Regions from separate parts of the Citrobacter sp. C1 genome, predicted to be linked through region 1. Evidence: predicted binding sites of a transcription regulator. Region 1 holds the regulator's gene; each other region holds the start of a gene.

What was found. The regulator CRP, encoded in region 1, controls carbon source genes, mostly activating them, when cyclic AMP is high. The targets are predictions, from matches to a motif close to ATGTGANNNNNNTCACAT.
Region 2: the regulator CRP is predicted to act here: its motif matches at 1,577-1,594, upstream of udp (uridine phosphorylase).
Region 3: the regulator CRP is predicted to act here: its motif matches at 1,950-1,967, upstream of cdd (cytidine deaminase).

Annotation. Positions count from the first base shown of each region.
Region 1 is NZ_CP115035.1:354,490-357,771, reverse strand. Features, by position in the region: gene IB214_RS01680 (phosphoribulokinase) at 1-689, shown strand, start outside; gene IB214_RS01675 (OsmC family protein) at 762-1,166, opposite strand; gene crp (cAMP-activated global transcriptional regulator CRP) at 1,476-2,108, shown strand; gene IB214_RS01665 (YccS/YhfK family putative transporter) at 2,160-3,282, shown strand, end outside.
Region 2 is NZ_CP115035.1:4,915,977-4,919,258, forward strand. Features, by position in the region: gene rmuC (DNA recombination protein RmuC) at 1-550, opposite strand, end outside; gene udp (uridine phosphorylase) at 692-1,453, opposite strand; gene IB214_RS23505 (dienelactone hydrolase family protein) at 1,719-2,528, shown strand; gene metE (5-methyltetrahydropteroyltriglutamate--homocysteine S-methyltransferase) at 2,632-3,282, opposite strand, start outside.
Region 3 is NZ_CP115035.1:1,809,823-1,813,104, reverse strand. Features, by position in the region: gene dusC (tRNA dihydrouridine(16) synthase DusC) at 1-573, opposite strand, end outside; gene IB214_RS08705 (CidA/LrgA family protein) at 788-1,186, shown strand; gene IB214_RS08700 (CidB/LrgB family autolysis modulator) at 1,183-1,878, shown strand; gene cdd (cytidine deaminase) at 2,026-2,910, shown strand; gene sanA (outer membrane permeability protein SanA) at 3,104-3,282, shown strand, end outside.

The DNA.
Region 1 (3,282 bases):
ACGCCGGGCGACACATCAGTTACTTCGGCCCCGAAGCCAACGACTTCGGCCTGCTGGAACAAACCTTCAGCGAGTACGGCCAGACCGGCAAAGGCCAGTCACGAAAATATCTGCACACCTACGATGAAGCCGTTCCGTGGAATCAGGTTCCGGGAACGTTTACCCCGTGGCAGCCGCTGCCTGAACCCACAGACGTCTTATTCTATGAAGGCCTGCACGGTGGCGTGGTGACGCCGCAGCAAAACGTGGCGCGGCATGTTGATCTGCTGGTCGGCGTGGTACCGATCGTCAATCTGGAGTGGATCCAGAAGCTGACCCGCGACACCAGCGAGCGCGGTCACTCCCGCGAGGCGGTAATGGATTCGGTGGTACGTTCAATGGACGACTACATTAATTACATCACCCCGCAGTTTTCCCGTACGCATATTAACTTCCAGCGTGTACCGACCGTCGACACCTCCAATCCTTTTGCCGCCAAAAGCATTCCGTCACTGGATGAAAGCTTTGTAGTGATTCATTTTCGTAATCTGGAAGGCATCGACTTCCCGTGGCTGCTGGCGATGCTGCAGGGCTCATTCATTTCCCATATCAATACATTAGTGGTGCCGGGCGGCAAGATGGGGCTGGCGATGGAATTGATTATGCTGCCGCTGGTCCAGCGACTGATGGAAGGCAAAAAAATCGAGTGAAGCGTGGGAAGTGCCCGATGGCGTTACGCTTATCGGGCCTACAAATCAACATCATCCATCCGGCATCAGGGATTACGCGGCAATCACTTCATAGGAATGGGTAATATTCACCGCTTTTTCCAGCATCAGCGCCACGGAGCAGTATTTTTCCGCGGAGAGATCGACGGCGCGAGACACCGAAGCGTCTTTCAGATCGTTGCCAGTAACGATGAAATGCAGATTAATATGGGTAAACAGACGCGGCGCTTCTTCACGACGCTCGGAAGTGAGCTTCACTTCGCAGTTGGTCACATCCTGACGACCCTTTTGCAGGATCGACACCACATCAATGGCGCTACAGCCACCCGCAGCCATGAGTACCATTTCCATCGGGCTCGGCGCTTTATCACCGGAGTTACCGTCCATCAAGATTTGGTGGCCTGAGGCGGACTCACCGAGGAAGGTTAACCCCTCAACCCACTTTACACGCGCTTGCATATTTCGTAACTCCAATGTTTCAATTTTCCTGACAGATTACGCGTACATAACAATTCTCGCAACGGAAGGCGACCTGAGTCATGCTGAAGCGAGACACCAGGAGACACACGGCGAAAGCTATGCTAAAACAGTCAGGATGCTACAGTAATACATTGACGTACTGCATGTATGCAGAGGACATCACATTACAGGCTGCAGTTCACTTTTTAGCAGCCCCTTTCCCAGGTAGCGGGAAGCATATTTTTGCAACCCCAGAGGCAGCGTCGTGTTCTGACTCTGGAGACAGCTTATAACAGAGGATAACCGCGCATGGTGCTTGGCAAACCGCAAACAGACCCGACTCTCGAATGGTTCTTGTCTCATTGCCATATTCATAAGTACCCATCGAAGAGCACGCTGATTCACCAGGGTGAAAAAGCGGAAACGTTGTATTACATCGTTAAAGGCTCAGTGGCAGTGCTGATCAAAGATGAAGAAGGGAAAGAAATGATCCTCTCTTATCTGAATCAGGGCGATTTCATTGGTGAATTAGGCCTGTTTGAAGAAGGCCAGGAACGTAGCGCCTGGGTACGTGCCAAAACCGCATGTGAAGTTGCTGAAATTTCATACAAAAAATTTCGTCAATTAATCCAGGTTAACCCGGATATTCTGATGCGCCTGTCTTCTCAGATGGCTCGTCGCCTGCAGGTAACGTCCGAAAAAGTGGGCAACCTGGCCTTCCTGGATGTCACCGGTCGTATCGCCCAGACCCTGTTGAACCTGGCGAAACAACCTGACGCGATGACCCACCCGGACGGCATGCAGATCAAAATCACCCGTCAGGAAATTGGCCAGATCGTTGGCTGCTCCCGTGAAACCGTTGGTCGTATCCTGAAAATGCTGGAAGATCAGAACTTGATCTCCGCGCACGGTAAGACCATCGTCGTCTACGGCACGCGTTAACCTCGTCGAAATGGCGCGTTACCTGGTAATGCGCCATTTTTGTTTGCACCGATGTGGCGAAGACTGATTTATCACCCAGAGATCAACTACGCACTACGACAAACGCTGGTGCTGTGTTTACCCGTGGCTGTCGGTCTTATCATCGGTCAGCTTCATCTGGGGCTGCTGTTCTCCCTCGTCCCCGCCTGCTGCAACATTGCCGGTCTTGATACCCCGCATAAGCGATTTTTTAAACGCTTAGTTATTGGCGCGTCACTGTTTGCCGGATGTAGCCTGATCATGCAGCTATTGCTGGCAGAAAGCATTGCGCTCCCGCTGATCCTTACCGGCCTGACGCTGATTCTCGGCGTGACCGCCGAGTTAAGCCCGCTGCATGCACGACTGCTGCCCGCCTCACTGATTGCGGCAATTTTCACGCTAAGCCTGGCTGGCAACATGCCGGTCTGGGAACCGCTACTGATCTATGCGCTGGGAACATTGTGGTACGGCGCGTTCAACTGGTTCTGGTTCTGGTTGTGGCGTGAGCAGCCGCTGCGCGAATCGCTCAGCCTGTTATATCGCGAACTGGCCGATTACTGTGAAGCGAAATACAGCCTGCTAACCCAGCACGTCGATCCCGAAAAAGCGCTGCCCCCGCTGCTGGTTCGCCAGCAAAAAGCGGTGGATCTGATCACCCAGTGCTATCAGCAAATGCATATGCTGTCGGCGCATCACAACAACGAGTACAAACGCCTGCTGCGGGCCTTTCAGGAGGCGCTGGATTTGCAGGAGCATATTTCCGTCAGCCTACATCAACCAGAAGAGGTGCAGAAGCTGGTCGAACGCAGTCATGCAGAACAGGTGATTCGCTGGAATGCGCGCACCGTCGCCGACCGGTTACGCGTACTGGCAGATGACATTCTGTATCACCGCTTACCAACACGCTTTTCGATGGAAAAACAGATTGGCACGCTGGAGAAAATTGCCAACCAGCACCCGGAAAACCCGGTCGGGCAGTTTTGCTACTGGCACTTTAGCCGCATTGCCCGCGTGCTACGCACCCAGCGTCCGCTGTATGCCCGAGATTTAATGGCCGACAAACAGCGCCGCCTGCCGTTACTCCCGGCCCTGAAAAACTATCTGTCGCTGAAATCTCCCGCGTTGCGTAATGCCGGGCGTATCAGCGTCATGCTGA
Region 2 (3,282 bases), 470 kb from region 1:
GCGCGTTCAGTTGCTGGAGGTTACGAATTTCGTGCGCCAGGGTATGACGCTCTTGCGCCTCTTTGCCAAAGCTATCCTGCACCTGGCGGCGAAAACCGTCCAGCTGTTCACGTAATGGTGTAAGCAAGCTATTCAGGCTTTGGCGATTTTGCTCATCAACGCGACGATTGCTGTGTTCAAAAATACGGTTTGCCAGGTTTTCGAACTGTTCGCTCAGACGCTGTTCGCTGTTGATCATCTGGCGGATTTTATCTTCCGCATGCTGTTGCGTCGCGTCGAGTCGCGTGGTGACTTCCCGGAGATCGGCTTCCAGAGAGGTGTTAATACTCTGCAGGCTGCGAAGTTCGTTGTTGAGTAGCTCGCACTCGTCGCGCCAGTGGGCTTCCTGCGCCAGCTGTTGACGTGCGGCGCTTAGCGCAATATCCAGTTCACGCCGTTCTTCGATAAGATCCGCGCGGATTTGGTCGGCACGCGCTTTGGTCGCCAGCCAGCCCACAAGCAGCCCTGCAGCTAACGCCACGACGGCACTTATCATTATCGAAATATCCACTACGCCCCCCTTACAGCAACGACTTACCCGCACAAAATAGAATTGTGCTGTATAAACGTCCAGTTTAAAAGGAATTTCCTGCGAGGTACTGCGCAAAATAAAAAGGCCGAACATGTCGGCCTTTTCAGAAAGGAGAGAAAATTACAGCAGGCGACGTGCAGCCTCTACCACGATTTTCACCGCGTGGCTTTCCGTTTGCTTCATGGTTTCAGCATTCGGGATTTCTTGCTGAGTACGGTTAACGATAACACCCGCAACCATACCGGCACGCAGACCCTGGCTTGCACACATGGTCAGCAGCGTAGCGGATTCCATTTCGTAGTTCATGACGCCCATGGACTGCCACTCTTCCATCGAGCCTTTGAAACGGCTCACCACGCGACCAGAGAAGGTGTCATAACGCTCCTGGCCTGGGTAGAAGGTATCTGAAGAGGCGGTCACGCCGACGTGGGTAGTCGCGCCAATAGATTTCGCGGCTTCCACCAGCGCGGTGGTGCATTCGAAATCGGCAACAGCCGGAAATTCCATCGGTGCAAAGTGCAGGCTCGCCCCGTCCAGACGGACAGACGCGGTGGTAACCAGCACGTCGCCCACGTTGATATGCGGCTGAATAGCGCCGGTCGTACCGATACGCAGGAAGGTACGAATGCCCAGTTGCGCCAGTTCTTCTACGGCGATAGAGGTCGACGGACCGCCGATACCGGTAGAGCAGACAATCACAGCTTTACCATCCAGCTCAGCACGCCAGGTAGTGAACTCGCGATGAGATGCCAGCTTAACCGGCTTGTCCATCAGCGCGGCGATCTTTTCCACACGCTCAGGGTCGCCAGGGACGATAGCAAGCGTAGCCCCTTGTAAATCGTTCTTGGTGAGGCCGAGATGAAAAACATCAGACTTAGACATAAAAACTCCTCTGTGAATCGGTTTTGTCAGAAGAAGCAAAAACACACTTTACCGAAGGCATAAACATATTTTCGTGACAGCTATCACTTTGATGTAAATCAATTGCATTTCATTACCGTCAAATAGTGATGAACATCACATTAACTGTTCGATACAGGCAAGCCTTGCACAAAAGATAGACCGTTTAAGGCAATGTGGTTCGTTGCACGCGTCTATAGTTAATGATGCGCTATTTGGCTAAATACTTAAGGGTACGGAGAATACCATGGCAACAACACGACAATCTGGCTTTGCACCTGCAGTATCCCCACCCGCAGCAACGGCGGTTCACACCCCGGATAACGAAATCATCGCGGGAATAACGTCGATTCCGTCTCAAGGCGATGATATGCCTGCGTATCATGCACGCCCGAAGCACAGCGAAGGTCCGCTACCGGTTGTTATCGTCGTGCAGGAAATTTTTGGCGTTCATGAACACATCCGTGATATTTGTCGCCGCCTGGCGCTGGAAGGGTATCTGGCTGTCGCTCCAGAGCTTTACTTTCGCGAGGGCGATCCGAATGATTTTGCCGATATTTCAACGCTGTTAAGCGGCCTGGTGGCCAAAGTCCCGGACTCTCAGGTTCTGGCCGATCTGGACCACGTCGCCAGTTGGGCCTCACGCAACGGTGGTGACGCACACCGACTGATGATCACTGGTTTTTGCTGGGGTGGACGCATCACCTGGCTGTATGCCGCACACAACCCGCAGTTAAAAGCGGCAGTGGCATGGTATGGCAAACTGGTCGGCGACAAAACGCTGAACTCGCCCAGGCATCCTGTCGATATCGCTACCGATCTTAACGCCCCCGTGTTGGGGCTTTATGGCGCGCAGGACACCAGTATTTCGCAGGAAAGCGTGGAAACCATGCGTCAGGCATTGCGCGCGGCGAATGCCAAAGCAGAAATCGTGGTGTATCCCGATGCCGGGCATGCTTTTAACGCGGATTATCGCCCGAGCTATCACGAAGAGTCCGCCAATGACGGCTGGCAAAGAATGCTGGCGTGGTTTGCGCAATATGGTGGGAAGAAATAAATGTTAATCGCCCGGTGGCGGCTACGCCTTACCGGGCTTACAACGACTTGCACGTTCCTGTTGGCCGGGTAAGCGTTAACGCCCCCGGCGATCGGGCACCTAATTAAGCCTGACGCAGGTTCTGCGCCGCTTTCACCATGTTCGCCAGCGCTGCGCGGGTTTCCGGCCAGCCACGCGTCTTCAGCCCACAGTCCGGGTTCACCCACAGACGCTCAGCCGGGATACGCTGTTCCGCTTTCTTCAGCAGGGCTTCAATCCATTCCACGCTTGGCACATTTGGCGAGTGAATGTCGTACACGCCCGGCCCGATTTCGTTCGGGTAGTCGAACTCTTCGAACGACTCCAGTAGCTCCATGTCGGAACGCGAGGTTTCAATGGTGATCACGTCGGCATCAAGCGCAGCGATGGAATCCATGATGTCGTTGAACTCGCAGTAACACATGTGGGTATGGATCTGCGTTTCGTCCTTCGCCACTGCGGCGTTGATGCGGAAGGCCTCGACACCCCATTCCAGATACGCCGCCCAGTCGCTACGACGCAGCGGCAGACCTTCACGCAGCGCCGGTTCATCAATCTGGATGATGCCAATACCGGCGGCTTCCAGATCGGCGACTTCGTCACGCAGTGCCAGCGCAATCTGCTTAGCGATGGTTTCGCGGGTCACATCTTCGCGCGGGAATGACCAGCAAAGAATGGTCACCGGGCCTGTCAGCATGCCTTTGACCGGTTTGTCAGTCAGCGACTGGGCGTATTT
Region 3 (3,282 bases), 1.5 Mb from region 1:
CTGGCGGATCTCACCGATAGCCTGCCAGTTGATATGCTCCGCTTTATACCCTTGCTCTTTGGTGCGGCCATGAACCGCCAGTTCGCTGGCACCCGCCTGCTGAACGGCATCGGCGATTTCAAACTGCCGGTCGCTGCTGTCCCAGCCCAGGCGCACTTTCACCGTTACCGGCAAATGACCCGGCACCGCCTCGCGCATCGCCTTCGCGCCCTGATAGATAAGTTCAGGATCTTTCAATAGCGTTGCGCCGCCACCGCTGCCGTTAACCAGTTTTGACGGGCAGCCACAGTTCAGATCGACACCGTACGACCCCAGCTCAACCGCGCGGGCCGCGTTCTCTGCCAGCCATTGTGGATGCTGCCCCAGCAGTTGGATGCGCACCTGCGTGCCGGATGGGGTACGGCTGTTGTTATGCAGCTCCGGGCAGATCCGATGAAATACTTTTGCTGGCAGGAGCTGATCCACCACGCGCACAAATTCGGTGATACACAGATCATAATCATTAACTTCAGTCAGCAGCTCGCGCACCAGTGAGTCGAGCACGCCTTCCATCGGCGCCAGTAAAACACGCATATTGTTACCTGCAAAAAAGAGAGGCGCTATGGTAGCGTCTCCGTACAAGAGATCAAAGCACTGTCAGCAGCACACAGGCGTCAGCCTGTCGATTGGGGCTATTGCCTGATGTTCCAGTTATCTATTTCCACTATGCTTAGAATTCATGATGTGATCGGTAGCACGTTTCTGAGTTTAATTGTATGATGAATAGGTCTCGTCAAGGGTTTCTACTATGAGCAAGTCACTGAACATTATCTGGCAATATTTACGCGCGTTTATCCTGATTTATGCCTGCCTGTATGCTGGTATTTTTCTTGCCTCACTGCTGCCTATCACCATCCCGGGTAGCATTATTGGCATGCTGATTCTGTTTGTTCTGCTGGCATTACAGATACTGCCAGCGAAATGGGTTAACCCCGGTTGCTACGTCCTGATTCGTTACATGGCGCTGCTGTTTGTCCCGATTGGCGTCGGGATCATGCAGTACTTTGACTTGCTGCGCGCGCAATTTGGACCGGTCGTGGTGTCCTGCACCATCAGTACGCTGGTCGTTTTCCTGGTGGTCAGTTGGAGCTCACACCTTGTGCACGGTGAACGCAAAATCGTTGGGCAAAAAGGGTCAAAAGAATGATGGCGTATATCTGGTGGTCGTTACCCCTCACGCTGGCGGTATTTTTTGGCGCACGTAAGTTGGCAATGCGGATCAAAATGCCGCTGCTAAACCCGCTGCTGGTTGCCATGGTGGTGATTATTCCTTTTCTGATCCTGACCGGCATTCCCTACAATCACTATTTCAAAGGTAGCGAAGTGCTGAACGATTTACTGCAACCTGCCGTGGTCGCGTTGGCATACCCGCTGTACGAACAGCTGCACCAAATCCGCGCCCGCTGGAAATCCATTATTGCCATCTGCTTTGCTGGTAGCATTGTGGCGATGGTCACCGGGACCACTATTGCGTTACTGATGGGGGCATCGCCAGAAATTGCCGCATCTATAATGCCTAAATCGGTCACCACGCCGATCGCCATGGCGGTGGGGGGTAGCATCGGCGGTATTCCTGCTATCAGCGCCGTCTGCGTCATCTTTGTCGGGATCCTGGGTGCCGTGTTTGGCCACACACTGTTAAATGCGATGCGCATTCGCACCAAGGCGGCGCGTGGACTGGCAATGGGGACCGCGTCACACGCCCTGGGTACGGCACGCTGCGCGGAGCTTGATTACCAGGAAGGTGCGTTCAGTTCCCTGGCACTGGTTATTTGCGGGATCATCACCTCGCTGGTGGCCCCCTTCCTGTTCCCGGTGATTCTGGCTGTAGTCGGTTAGCGCCATTTTTAGTTCATTTATTTGCGATGCGTTGCACATTTTTCATTTAAGTTTCATGAGTTGCATACACAGTGAGATTTGGATCACATATAAAGCCGTAACAGGCCCGTAAACTACGATTCCATTACATTGTTATGAGGCATCGCCATGCATCCACGTTTTCAAACTGCTTTCGCCCAACTCGCGGGTAACGTGCAATCAGCCCTGGCCCCCCTTCTGGCGGATGTCCATTTCCCCGCCATGTTGACTGCGGAGCAGGTCTCTTTGCTGAAACGCGAATCGGGACTGGACGAAGACGCGCTGGCATTCGCTCTGCTGCCGCTGGCTGCCGCCTGCGCACGTACCGATCTGTCCCATTTTAACGTTGGTGCCATTGCGCGCGGCGTCAGTGGCAACTGGTATTTTGGTAGCAATATGGAATTCCTCGGCGCGACGATGCAGCAAACCGTTCATGCCGAGCAAAGCGCCATCAGTCACGCCTGGCTGCGCGGAGAAAAGGGACTCGCCGCCATTACCGTCAACTACACCCCCTGCGGCCACTGCCGTCAGTTTATGAACGAGCTGAACAGCGGGCTGGATTTACGCATTCATTTGCCGGGTCGTGAGCCGCACGCGCTGCGTGACTACCTGCCGGATGCTTTTGGTCCGAAAGATCTCGACATCAAAACATTGCTGATGGATGAGCAGGATCACGGCTTTGCGCTGCAAGGTGACGCGCTGACGCAGGCGGCGATCGCCGCAGCCAACCGCTGCCATATGCCGTACAGCAACGCCCCAAGCGGTGTGGCACTGGAATGCAAAGACGGTCAAATCTTCAGCGGTAGCTACGCTGAAAACGCCGCTTTTAACCCCACGCTGCCTCCGCTGCAGGGTGCATTAAACCTGTTGAATCTGAACGGCTACGATTACCCGGATATTCAACGCGCCGTACTGGCAGAAAAAGCCGATGCGCCGTTGATCCAGTGGGATGCCACTGCCGCTACCCTGAAAGCTCTGGGCTGCAACCGCATCGAGCGCGTTTTGCTAGCGTAAAAAGGTCGTCATGTAGGCCGCCGCCATCAGGCATTATCGCCATAGCCTGATGGCAACGCGTTAGCGTCTTATCTGACCTACATGATCTAAACAGTATTGCTGAAAATCCCCTCAATCAGACTGCTGTTTCTTGCGCTACGCCGTCGAGTACAGTAGCCTGATTAACATTCCATCCCATTGCCGAGTTATCTACATGTTAAAGCGCGTGTTTTACAGCTTGTTAGTCCTGATAGGCTTACTGCTGTTGACGGTGCTTGGCCTCGACCGATGGATGAGCTGGAAGACGGCACCCTATATCTACGACGAATTGCAGGATTTACCCTACCGTCAGGTCGGCGTGGTATTAGGCACCGCGAAATACTATCGCACCGG